One region of the Paenibacillus sp. FSL E2-0178 genome, then DNA from elsewhere that is predicted to be linked to it. Evidence: riboswitches for the same ligand, from Rfam matches in the RefSeq annotation. Region 1 holds a riboswitch; each other region holds the start of a gene.
The links. A riboswitch is a leader RNA that binds a small molecule or an ion and turns the genes downstream of it on or off. The one in region 1 is predicted to bind cyclic di-AMP.

Region 1 (3,831 bases):
AGTATGTTAATCAGGATAAAGCAGCCTTTTACTTCGTCAACCTGGCCTTTATCGGTACGGATTCGAGAACAGCCTCACTTGCGGCACTCTCCGTGTACCATCAGAATCAAGAGGCCTTCTGGAAATTCTTCGATGCTATCTATGCTAACCAGGGTGAAGAAAAGGTAGAGTGGGCAACCCCGGACTTCCTGGTAAGTCTGGCACAGCAATTAGAACTGCCCATTGACTTCGATTTGCTGCGTAAGGATATTGAAGACAAGACCTACGAAAGCGAACTGGAGAGAGATATCCAGCTTGGCACAGACACAGGCGTAACCAACACGCCATCACTGTATGTCAATGGAGTCAAGGTGAATGAACCTTTTAATATGGAGGAAATTGATGCTCAAATCCAGGTAGCTGCGGAAGCTGTGGCTGCACAATGAATAAATTCTCTGCATTCTGCCGCCGGAATTGTCTCTACTTGGCCTGGTTCGTCTCGGTTGTTGCTGTAGCAGGCAGTCTGTATCTCAGTGAAGTGCTGAAATATGAGCCCTGCAAGCTATGCTGGTTTCAGCGGATATTTATGTACCCGCAGCTGATTTTGCTCGGAATCGCCACTTACCGGGGGGATAAGCGCATTATCCCTTATGTTCTTCCCTTAAGTTTGATTGGCGGAAGCATTTCGATCTATCATTACGCGGAGCAGAAAATTCCGGCACTCAGCAAGGTGCTTCCATGTACAATTGGTGTGCCGTGTAACACGGATTATCTGAATTATTTCGGATTCATCACCATCCCGCTGCTGGCACTCATTGCGTTCGCATTAATCACAATTCTGCTATGGACAGGGCGTAAAGAGGATGCAGGTGAGTAAGAAGCCGTCAGGCAGAATGAAGAGTAACTATTTCCCTTAAATTGAGTGTAAATTATTAAGCAGAAATGCTGTAAAATCACGCGATAAAGGGATAATGAAAGAGAATGAAAGAGCAAGACATACCGGATCATGGATTTGGTTGTTTTGGTTGTTTTTCATTCTTTTTTCATTTGTTTCAACGCTTTACGGAAGAGGCATTGTAGATTATTATTAGTCCTTGTGAGAAGTTGAATATGCGCTGAATTTTCCGGAAGGAAAAACGGGGGAACCAAACTTGGCCGAGTGCCAACGGGGTGAATCGGAAGCGGGTCAGCAGACTCGAAAACCGTAGGGCTACCACAGCCCGAATCCGCCAGCTAACCTCGTAAGCAATAGTGGGATAATGACCATGCACTCAAGGCATGCGGATCATTTCCGTATGCTTATTTTTGTGCCTGCATTTATGAAATCCACTTATGAAAACAGCGCGCGGTACTGCCGTTTCAACTTAACAAAGAGAGGAACTGTTACTACAATGGTAAGCAAGGTAAAACGACTATTGATCGGGCGTCCGATGAAGTCGAACGAACTCGATCATGAAAAGTTATCCAAGGTGAAAGCACTGGCTGTCCTGTCTTCTGATGCGCTCTCGTCTGTAGCCTACGGAACAGAACAAATCCTAATCGTACTTGTGGCCGCAGGTTTCACAGCTATCTGGTACTCATTGCCAATTGCATTAGCCGTATTGGGCCTGCTGGCCATCTTAATCCTGTCTTATCGGCAGACCATTTTTGCTTATCCGCAGGGCGGGGGCGCCTACATTGTTGCCAAAACCAATCTAGGGGTTCATACCGGATTGCTTGCCGGTGGCTCTTTGCTGGTCGATTATATTCTAACGGTGGCGGTAAGCGCCTCGGCGGGAACGGATGCGATCACTTCAGCGTTCCCGGGTCTTCATAATCATAGTGTACTCATAGCGGTTACTGTCATTCTGCTCTTAACGATTGTCAATCTGCGGGGTGTTACTGAATCAGCTTCCTTCATAGCCATTCCGGTATATCTGTTCGTCGTCTCCATCTTTGTACTGATTATCGCCGGAGTCTTCAAGTATGCAACCGGCGGTGCTCATGCCCAGGTTCCTGAGATCGGCTCAGCGGTATCGAACGTAAGTATGTTCCTTCTGCTTAAGGCCTTCAGCTCCGGCTGTTCGGCACTGACCGGGGTAGAAGCGGTCTCCAATGCGATCCCTAACTTCAAAGCACCGGCTGAGAAAAATGCGGCTAAAACGCTGATGCTGATGGGTCTGATTCTCGGGGCTATGTTCACGGGGATTACGCTTCTGGCTTATTGGTACGGCATCATGCCGGATGAGAAAGCGACGGTTGTGTCGCAGATTACCGAGTCTACCTTTGGCCGCGGCGGTTTGTACTTCTTCATCCAAGGTATCACTGCAGTAATCTTGTTCCTGGCGGCGAATACAGCGTATTCGGCCTTCCCGCTGCTGGCTTTCATGTTCGCCAAGGACAAATATTTACCCCATGCCTTCATGGTGCGCGGAGACCGGCTGGGATTCTCCAACGGCATTATTTTCCTCGGCGTAATGTCGGCTGTGCTTGTAGCTGCTTTTCACGGAAATACCGAAGGGTTGATTCCATTATACGCCGTTGGGGTATTCATTCCGTTTACCCTTTCACAGCTTGGCATGATGGTCCAGTGGTACAGAACTAAGCCTAAGGGCTGGCAGAGCAAATTCGCTGTGAATACAGTAGGCATGCTCACAACCTTAACCATAACACTCATCTTCATTATTACTAAATTCTCGAGTGTATGGATGGCCTTCATCTTCCTGCCGCTTGTAATCATCGTGTTCCACCGGATTCACCGCCATTATATGAATATTGCCGATCAGCTGCGCATTTGTCCGGCGACGGATAAACCTTGTATTAAAGGAAGTACAGTAGTGGTTCCCGTTGCCGGTGTTACCCGTGCGGTGCTGCATTCGATCAGCTATGCGAAGTCATTGACTGAGAATGTAGTGGCTGTATATGTCGGATTCGATGAAGAAGAGATTCACAAAATGGAACAGAAGTGGGAAGAGTGGAACCCTGGGGTGCGCCTGATTGTACTCCGCTCGCGTTACCGCAGCATCATCCGCCCGCTGGTGAAATTCATCGATACGGTGGAGTGGAAAACCGCTTCTACAGACCATATTACTGTACTCATTCCGCAATTTGTTACGAAGCATTGGTGGCAGGCGATTCTGCATAATCAGACCAGCTTGTTCATCCGTTCTTATCTGATGAATCAGAAGGATATCGTTATAGCAACTGTACCGTATCATTTGCACAAATAGACATACCCTTTATATGTAAAACGGCTGTTTCCGCAGGTTGCGGGAACAGCCGTTTTTTGTTAAGCGCAGGGTGAGTGTACATGGAACCAGATAATTTAGTTGACAGAGAGAATGAGAATCAATATCATCAGTTTATGTGAGGCGAAGGCCGCAATCACCTTTGACCAATAATGAATGTATATACAGGAGGGGTAATTAATGTTTTCGTTCAACCTGCAAAGATCAACAAGCATGAAGCTGGCTATGGCCGGACTCATGACCACGACGTTGTTATTATCCGCATGCGGAAATAACAATGCAGCCAATAACGGGGCTGCGGCAACTACGGCACCTGCAGCAACTGCAGAAGCCACTACTGCACCGGCAGAAACAACAGCTCCAGCGGTAGAGCAAACAGTAACGGATGCCATGGGACATAAAGTCACTGTCCCTGCGAACCCGCAGCGTGTGCTTGCTTCTTATCTGGAAGACTATCTGGTCGCACTTGGCGTGACTCCGGTTGCCCAATGGTCCGTGACAAACGGCACTCAGGATTACCTTGCAGCTGAGCTTAAGGACATTCCAACCATCAGCTATGACCTTCCACTCGAAGCTGTAACCAGCTTCGCACCGGACTTCACTATTGTACAATCGGAAGGTACTG
Region 2 (3,831 bases), 3.9 Mb from region 1:
TGCCGGCAAGGGCGAGCCGGGCCTTTTCCGGTGTCCGTACGGGAACTATCAATGTAGCTCCGGCCGCAGCCAGGACACGTGTGGTCTCCAGACCCAGGCCGGAGTAGCCGCCGGTCACGATGGCTGTTTTGCCGCTCAGATTATGGCCTTGGATTACTTGCTCCGCCGTAGTGTCCGGCCCAAACCCCGAAGGAATCGGGTGCTGCTTAACTTTCGCGTGATTCAACTCTTTGTTCGTCTCCTGATTCAACCCAGTATTCATTCCTCGTTCCTCCTCTGTTCCATTTCCGCGATGAACCTGCCGTCCTTAAGCTCCCGGAAGTTCTTCAGCTTGTATTTCATAAGCTCCAGGGCCGCCGTAAGTTCCGTGAGCTGCTCTTCAATCAACGTTTTATGCCCGTCCAGCACACTGTAGCATTCATCGTAGTCCTCTTCCGCTGACGCCCGGATGTATTCTTGAATGATGCGCAGCGGCATATGGGTTCTTTTGAGAATAGCAACGAAATGCACCCGGTCCAGCTCACGCCTGCTGTATGCCCGCTGGCCGTTCTCCTTGCGGCTTGCCGGGGGCAGGAGCTTGATTTTCTCATAATAGCGGATGGTATCCTGGCTGAGTCCTGTCCGCTCTGCTACCTCGGCAATCGTAAAAACAGGCTCCATTTGCTGCTGGCCTCCTTCTTAATCTAGCTTCTTAGTTTGGCTTTCAGTCTTGGTAATTTACTGACAGTCTGCCCTTACAGAATCAAATGATAATCCCTGGAGTATGGTCCAAGTCAAGCATTCGGGAAGCGGGAATTAGGCCCTCCCGGATGTATGGTTTGTGCGGCTAGAAAGGATACCCTTTTCGTAGAATCGGGCTCTAATTCAGGTACAATTTGTAAACCGCCGTAATTACTCTAATAACACAATCACGCATCTATTTGCCTGACGGGTAACGCTTACTTTATCTTCAATCTCTCATTATCTCCCGATATCTCACTAATACGCCCATTTCACAAAAATTCGATATCGACGCCGTTTCCGTCTAACGCATTAATATTTCCGGAGTTCTCCTGCCGCTGCCTCCCAAAAATAAAAAACGGCGATTGAGCGAGATAAACGGATGATAATCGGCCACATATATGGTTTTAGTCTCCAATATTCCTCGCAAAGCAGCAATTTATTGCAAATCCGGCGCAGAAGCACTCTTTTCCATTTTTACAAAGACAACCCTGAAAGGGTATGATTCGTGTTGAAAGTTACCAGTGAAAATGTGAATGCACGCTGAATTTCCGCCAAGCGGAAAACGGGGGAACCATCAGGCCGCAGGCCTACTTGGGGTGAATCCGAAGGAGACTTCAATTACGCAGTCTCAAAAGGTAGGGCGACTCTCACCGTCCGAATCCGACAGCTAACCCCGTAAGCGTAAAGAGAGAGATCTTGATCCGCCACGATTTTGCCCCAGGCTTCTTACGCCTGCAACAAAACCGCAGCAGAGGTCCTCCTCTGTCTGCGGTTTTTTGCGCACTTATTCCGGAGGATCAGCATTTCGGCAAACCTATCAACTACATATCCAAACTATAAATCGCCCACATTCAGGAAGGAACGTGTCCACATGCCAGACCCATTATCGTCCAACGCAGCTCCCGCTGCCGGATTCACCAGCTATATTGAGCAATATAGCGGAACCATCTATGCGCTAAGCTGTCTCCTGCTGGAGAAGGGCGCCCGCGCCGATCAAGCCGCAGTTGCCACATTCGCGGCACTCTATGAGCCTTGGCTCAAGGGCAGCATCCAAGCAGATGCTTACTCCCTTACCGCCTACAGGGAATGCATCCGGCAATGCTCGCTGGTTGCTCAAGACCGCGGCCGCTGCTCTTCTGCCCTGCTCACCTGGGAGGATCAGATCGCCAGCGCCTTATGGTACGGCATCCAGCTGCCTCTGCCCGAGATCAGCCTCATCCTGCAGCGAAGCGTCCCTGAGCTGAAAGCGCAGCTCAGAGGGATTCGCGAACAGATGGCTGCTGCGCGGCCAGCTGTCCCGCGCCCGTCGGCGGGATAATAGGGAAGATGGCTGGGCCTGCAACAATAGCTTTAATCATGCCACTGCGATCCATGCGGACTGTAGATCCGTTATTTCGCCCAATCAGGCCATTCAGCGATCCATGCGGACTCAGAGGACCTTAACTAACCAGTTTCGCCTCATTTTGAGCTCCCTCGAACAATATAAGCGCTCCTGAGTCCGCAACGGGTAAAAAAGCAGGCTTTTTCACAAAATAAGGTCCTCTCATTCCGCGTAGCAAGCGCTGCATGGAGTAAATCCGCTGACGCCGTACATATTAATAAAAGCCGCAGCATCCGCCACGACTCTCCATTTGCTATGCTATGCTATCCGTTCCAGTGCCAGAAATCAGCGCTTGCCCTTGCCGCCCTTGGCGAACCGCCAAAAAGCCATGCAGCATCCGAGCAGCCCGACGCCCAGCAAGATGGTCTGCAGTGCTCCCAGCCAGGTTGATTTGTCCGACGGGATCAGGCTGCTGATAATGATCAGCAGGATGGAGACCACGACCAGCACGGGGGTTTGTCTACTTTTTTTCACAAAAAATCACCACTCCTAATTACTAATATTACTAAGGTACACTATCTGCTGGGTTTTAACCAGTTGGGGGGGGGGTACTCACTCTATAGAACAGCATTATTTATAAGCCCGATAACAAGTATCGCTTCTTGTTTATAGCCTTCAAGATTATCTAGCGCCACCCATTCCGGGTCATCTTTTCTATACTGATAGAATCTTACAACCACGTCTTTTCCATCCAGCTGAGAGCTCAATACGATAATAAACTGCCTATCGCTGTAGTACTCTTGCATCTTCCCTGTCCACCGATCTATTATTTGCATTCCAGTTGCTATATCACTTACATGTAAATGATTAATTGATGCTTCTAATCCAGTTCTGTCCGGGTATGTTGTTTCTTTGACTGTTTTTAAAGTTCCAAGTTCAGTGGTATCTATCAAAATACAATGATCCCATTCCGTAAAACTAGGACTCGGTCCCTCCGAGGCTACATGGACTGAAGGTGGCACATTTTTAAGTAAATAACGCATTGCCTTATTTGTCTTCGTACTTCTCCTCATCACTACAGGTCATCCACCTTCCATACCCCATCCATTTTAATTATTGAATAGACAGCGGTATCATCACTCCCGTTATCCCAGGACCTGTCCGCTACCACTTCATATTCATCAGCGTCTATTTTATTCATTTCATTAATTTCGTAATCTGTTATATTTGCCGTCTCCTTGCTGATTTCATCATACAGAGCCTTCATTTCATCTATCGTCTTACTTTCTGAGGTATCTCCGGAACACCACATGTGCACTTTCGCGATGAAATCATCCAGGTAGCTCACTACCACACTGTTCAGCTCCGGATCATCACTTAGCTTCTGCTGCTTAATCGTTCTAAATCCATCTAACATAATATCCGGCCGCTTCACAAAAGTCTATCTGTTTAAATACGAGGATTAACAATAACATTGCAAATCAGCTCTATCGTAGATATAATATGTCCGTAATAACTATTTAGTGTAATTAAAGGAGATCGGGCTATGACTGAGTTCTGGGAAGCAAGCTTCATAGAAAAACAAACGATGTGGGGATTTGAACATTCTGACTCGGCCATCTTAACCAAGGATTTTTTCCTTGAAAAGAATGTTAAAGACATCCTGGTTCCCGGCATTGGATATGGCAGAAATGCAAAGGTTTTTATGGACAATGGAATAGATGTTACTGGTATTGAAATTTCGCAAACAGCGATTGATCTGGCGAGGCAGAGCGGGCTGGATATGA
Region 3 (3,831 bases), 3.9 Mb from region 1:
TGGTCTCCTCCTCGCAGCCGCTCAATCTGGAGACGTGGAAATACACCGGAGATGATGCCTACACACGTAATGTCTATATCCGGGGCAAGCTGGTGCTCCGTGACATCGAACGGTTAGCAGGAGCCAAGAACATGGATGCCATTCTCGCTGCTTATGCCCGTAAATACCGCTTCAAGCATCCCTCAACCGCTGACTTCCAGAAGATTGTGGAGAAAGTGACCAAGCAATCCTGGCAGACTTATTTTGACCAGTATGTCTACAGCGGCGGAGCCCCTGATTTTGCAGTAGACGACATCAGGCTCACGGCTAAACGGGACGGCGGCAACGGAGCGGGGATTCAATATGATGCTGTAGTTGAGGTAAGCAACAAGGGCAGCCATTATGGGGATGTCCCTGTAAAATTTATTTTCTCGGACGGGTATTCGGTTCAGCAATACTGGAACGGCGAAGGGAAGACAACATCGTTTGAATTATCGTATAAAGCACCTCTGGTCTCCGCCGAGATTGATCCGGGACATTCCATACTGCTGGAGAGCAAGCATCTCAATAATTTCAGAATGGCGGAGCTTGAGCACAATACTCTTTCCCGCTGGACGCTCAGTGCGACGACACTGCTTGAAACCCTGCTCGGAACTCTTGTCTGGTGAGGTGAAGGATTGTGAAAATTTCGATAACCCGCGGTTGGCACAGCATGAAAGAGCAATTTTATATCCTGATTCTGCTATTTATCTACCGGCTGTTCTGGGGCTACTTCATGTACAAATTCATTAAAAGCGCCGTCGTTCCGGTACTGCTGCGCTATCCGGATGCGGATGCCGGCGGCAGTAGCATAGGCAGGCTGCTGTATTATATTGAGGGGCAGGCTGCGCTGCACACGGACCCGGACGTCCGGCAATGGCTATGGCTGCTCCTGGCACTGACTGTGTTGCGGCTGCTGCTCTCCCCCTTTATCCGGGCGGGCCTGCTGCACGAGCTTCACCAGGAACGTGCCGGGGAGCGCGGACTGTTCTTTTTTCCCGGGATGAAGCGTTATGGTCTGCCTGTCCTGCTGTTCAGTCTCGTTGAATGGGCGCTGGCCCTTCTGCCGCTCTATTGGCTGCTGCCGAAGATGTACCGTCTGCTTCTGAACGGCATTCTCGATTATCCGCTGCTGCTGACGCTCGTGCCTTATGTGCTGGGCTGGCTCGTCTACCTCTTCCTTATCCGCAAGCTGCTGCTGTATATGCAGTTCGGTTATACCGCCGGCACGGGCATGTTCACTTCGCTGCTGATCTGTCTGAAGGTGCTTCTGCACTCCATCGGGATATCCGTCATTATAGGCGCAGGAAGTCTGCTGACGCTGATCCTCTGCAGCGCTGCAGCGCTCTTCTGCCCCGGCCTCCCGGCCCTGCTCCTGCGCCAGGCAGCTCCACTGCCGTCCACCCTATTCAGAATGTGGGGCATAGCCGCACAGTATCATCTCTGGTCCAGTAAATCATTCCCACGATAATCGGCCGCCAAAACGGCATACTAAAAGAGTCATCGCCCCTCTGGTGAGGTGCATGACTCTTTTTTGTTTACAGCTGCGACAAGTTAATTTGCAAAACTGTAAATCCTTTGGTACAATGATGCCTGTACTACTAGTAACAAATTTGTAATCTTTCAAATGGAATTAAGCAGCTATGTAACCGAAGCCTTTAACCTTATGTCGATATGTCACTATTCTGGTGCACAAAACGCCGAATTCCCTGCACCGGGGAGTGGGGGAACCATATTTTGGGTGAATTGATCTCGCTTTAGAGGGGTCATAGGGGAACCTTCTACCGAATCCTTAAGCTAACCTCGCAGGCCTTGGAAGGAGTACATCTTTTGAGAAGTCAGAACTTTAAGAAGAAATGCACCGCAGCAGCGCTGGGTCTTGTGATGGTATTCACACTTGGAGCAGGCAGCGCTTTCGCAGATTCCAAAATGGATACTGTGATCTCAAAAACCATTGGAACGTCATATAAAACCGGGGGCACCAGCACCAGCGGCTTTGATTGTTCCGGATTCACCAAATATGTATTCAAGAGTATCGGCCTTACCTTGCCGCGCACCTCTAAGGCACAGTACAGCGTTGGAACAGCCGTATCCAAGAGTAATTTGCGTTCCGGTGATTTGGTATTCTTCAATACCCTGGGCAACGGAGTTTCCCATGTCGGTATTTATGTCGGCAATGGCAAATTCGCACAATCCTCCACTTCGCGTGGTGTAACCATCAGTTCACTGAGTCAGGCATACTGGGCCAACCGCTACGTTGGCGCTAAAAGAGTGATGAGCACAACAGCCTACCAAGCTGTCGCTTACGATTGAACCCTTGAACATTTCCTCGAATATTCGTACCTCTAACAACTAAATGTAACTTATACGAGCCCGGTTTTGATTATTGCCGTAATCATTTCCGGGTTTTTCCTTTTCCTTATTCTACCTTTTACACTCATCTGCAGGCCCTGAAACACCTTTTTATCCCAAATCCAAAGAAAAATCCATCAATAGCTCACCTGCTGCGTAAATATGAGTCTTTCTATGCAGCTATAACTCTAAAAAACGCAAAAAAAATGCATTAATATGTTATAAGTGATTGCCAAGCGCCCTAGTCTTTGCTACAATTATCGCAGTGAGCTTTTAGTAACATTTTTGTAATTATTGAATCGCTTTTAACAAAGGTTTTGTCATGTATTGAATAACAGCTAATCCTAATCAACAGTCGTGCCGAGTTCCCTAAAGATTTAGGGAAACGGGGGAACCAACTTTGGGTGAATTGACCTCCTATTCTAAGAGGGGTCATAGGGGACCTTCAACCGAACCCTTAAGCTAACCTCGTAGGCATTTGGAAGGGGTATTTACTTTTGAAGAAGAAGCTAGCAGCCGCAGTACTAAGCTTTTCCATCATCTTCACCATTGGAGCAGGAAGCGCTTTCGCGGATTCCAAAATGGATAAAGTTATCGACAAAGCCATCGGGACCAAATACGTATCCGGCGGTGTATCCACGAACGGTTTTGATTGCTCCGGATTTACAATGTATGTTTTTGATAAGATCGGCATTAACCTGCCTCACCAATCCGGTTCCCAATATCAGATGGGCACTGCTGTATCCCGTGATGAGATGAGACCGGGCGATCTTGTATTCTTCAATACAAGCGGCAAAGGCATTTCCCATGTCGGTATTTATGTTGGTGACGGTGAGTTCGCACATGCTTCTTCCTCGCGTGGTGTAACCATCAGTTCGCTGAGTGACAGCTACTACGTCAACCGCTACGTTGGCGCCAAACGGATTATGAGTACAGATGCTTACAAGACTGTGGCTGCGGATTCCGAAGACAATGACGATGTGCAATAATTTGTCCTAATATAAGCGCTTTTCCAGGATTTTTGCCGAAATCTTGGAGAAGGGCTTATTTTTTTGTCTATAAAATTACTTACCCCGCTCTTTATTTGTAAAACACCAATTTCGCTCTTTCATAAAATATTTTTTGGCGTTTGTCAAGTTCCGGTCTTTCTGCAAGGTTTTTGCGTCGAATCCGGCTCGTTTTGTATATAATATTTATAGAATGAAGTAATGTTCCATTGAAAGGAGGCCTCCGCTTATGATAAGTTCTCCGGTAACTTTTTATGTTGTTCCTATGGAGTCGCGGCATGCTGCTGAGATCTGTGAGTGGAACTATAGGCCCCCGTATAATATTTACGGCTGGATGCCCTGGGAGCAGATGCAGGCGCTCGGTGTTGAATTCGGTGATCCGCAGCTGCGCAGCGAGCAATACGTTTCCGTTGTGAATGGACAGGGAATCCTGTGCGGCTTCGCCCAGCTGTTC

Region 2: it holds a riboswitch for cyclic di-AMP, as region 1 does, so the genes downstream of both, MHI42_RS17665 (hypothetical protein) here and MHI42_RS00925 (APC family permease) in region 1, are expected to answer to the same signal.
Region 3: it holds a riboswitch for cyclic di-AMP, as region 1 does, so the genes downstream of both, MHI42_RS20005 (C40 family peptidase) here and MHI42_RS00925 (APC family permease) in region 1, are expected to answer to the same signal.

Annotation. Positions count from the first base shown of each region.
Region 1 covers NZ_CP151953.1:187,594-191,424, forward strand. Annotated here, with positions in the region: gene MHI42_RS00915 (DsbA family protein) at 1-425, shown strand, start outside; gene MHI42_RS00920 (disulfide oxidoreductase) at 422-856, shown strand; cyclic di-AMP (ydaO/yuaA leader) riboswitch at 1,083-1,242, shown strand; gene MHI42_RS00925 (APC family permease) at 1,371-3,188, shown strand; gene MHI42_RS00930 (iron-hydroxamate ABC transporter substrate-binding protein) at 3,387-3,831, shown strand, end outside.
Region 2 covers NZ_CP151953.1:4,074,394-4,078,224, forward strand. Annotated here, with positions in the region: gene MHI42_RS17655 (oxidoreductase) at 1-262, opposite strand, end outside; gene MHI42_RS17660 (MerR family transcriptional regulator) at 259-660, opposite strand; cyclic di-AMP (ydaO/yuaA leader) riboswitch at 1,252-1,421, shown strand; gene MHI42_RS17665 (hypothetical protein) at 1,595-2,041, shown strand; gene MHI42_RS17670 (hypothetical protein) at 2,390-2,578, opposite strand; gene MHI42_RS17675 (hypothetical protein) at 2,662-3,120, opposite strand; gene MHI42_RS17680 (hypothetical protein) at 3,120-3,461, opposite strand; gene MHI42_RS17685 (class I SAM-dependent methyltransferase) at 3,591-3,831, shown strand, end outside.
Region 3 covers NZ_CP151953.1:4,626,351-4,630,181, forward strand. Annotated here, with positions in the region: gene MHI42_RS19995 (M1 family metallopeptidase) at 1-647, shown strand, start outside; gene MHI42_RS20000 (hypothetical protein) at 692-1,489, shown strand; cyclic di-AMP (ydaO/yuaA leader) riboswitch at 1,707-1,845, shown strand; gene MHI42_RS20005 (C40 family peptidase) at 1,903-2,331, shown strand; cyclic di-AMP (ydaO/yuaA leader) riboswitch at 2,719-2,862, shown strand; gene MHI42_RS20010 (C40 family peptidase) at 2,868-3,359, shown strand; gene MHI42_RS20015 (GNAT family protein) at 3,607-3,831, shown strand, end outside.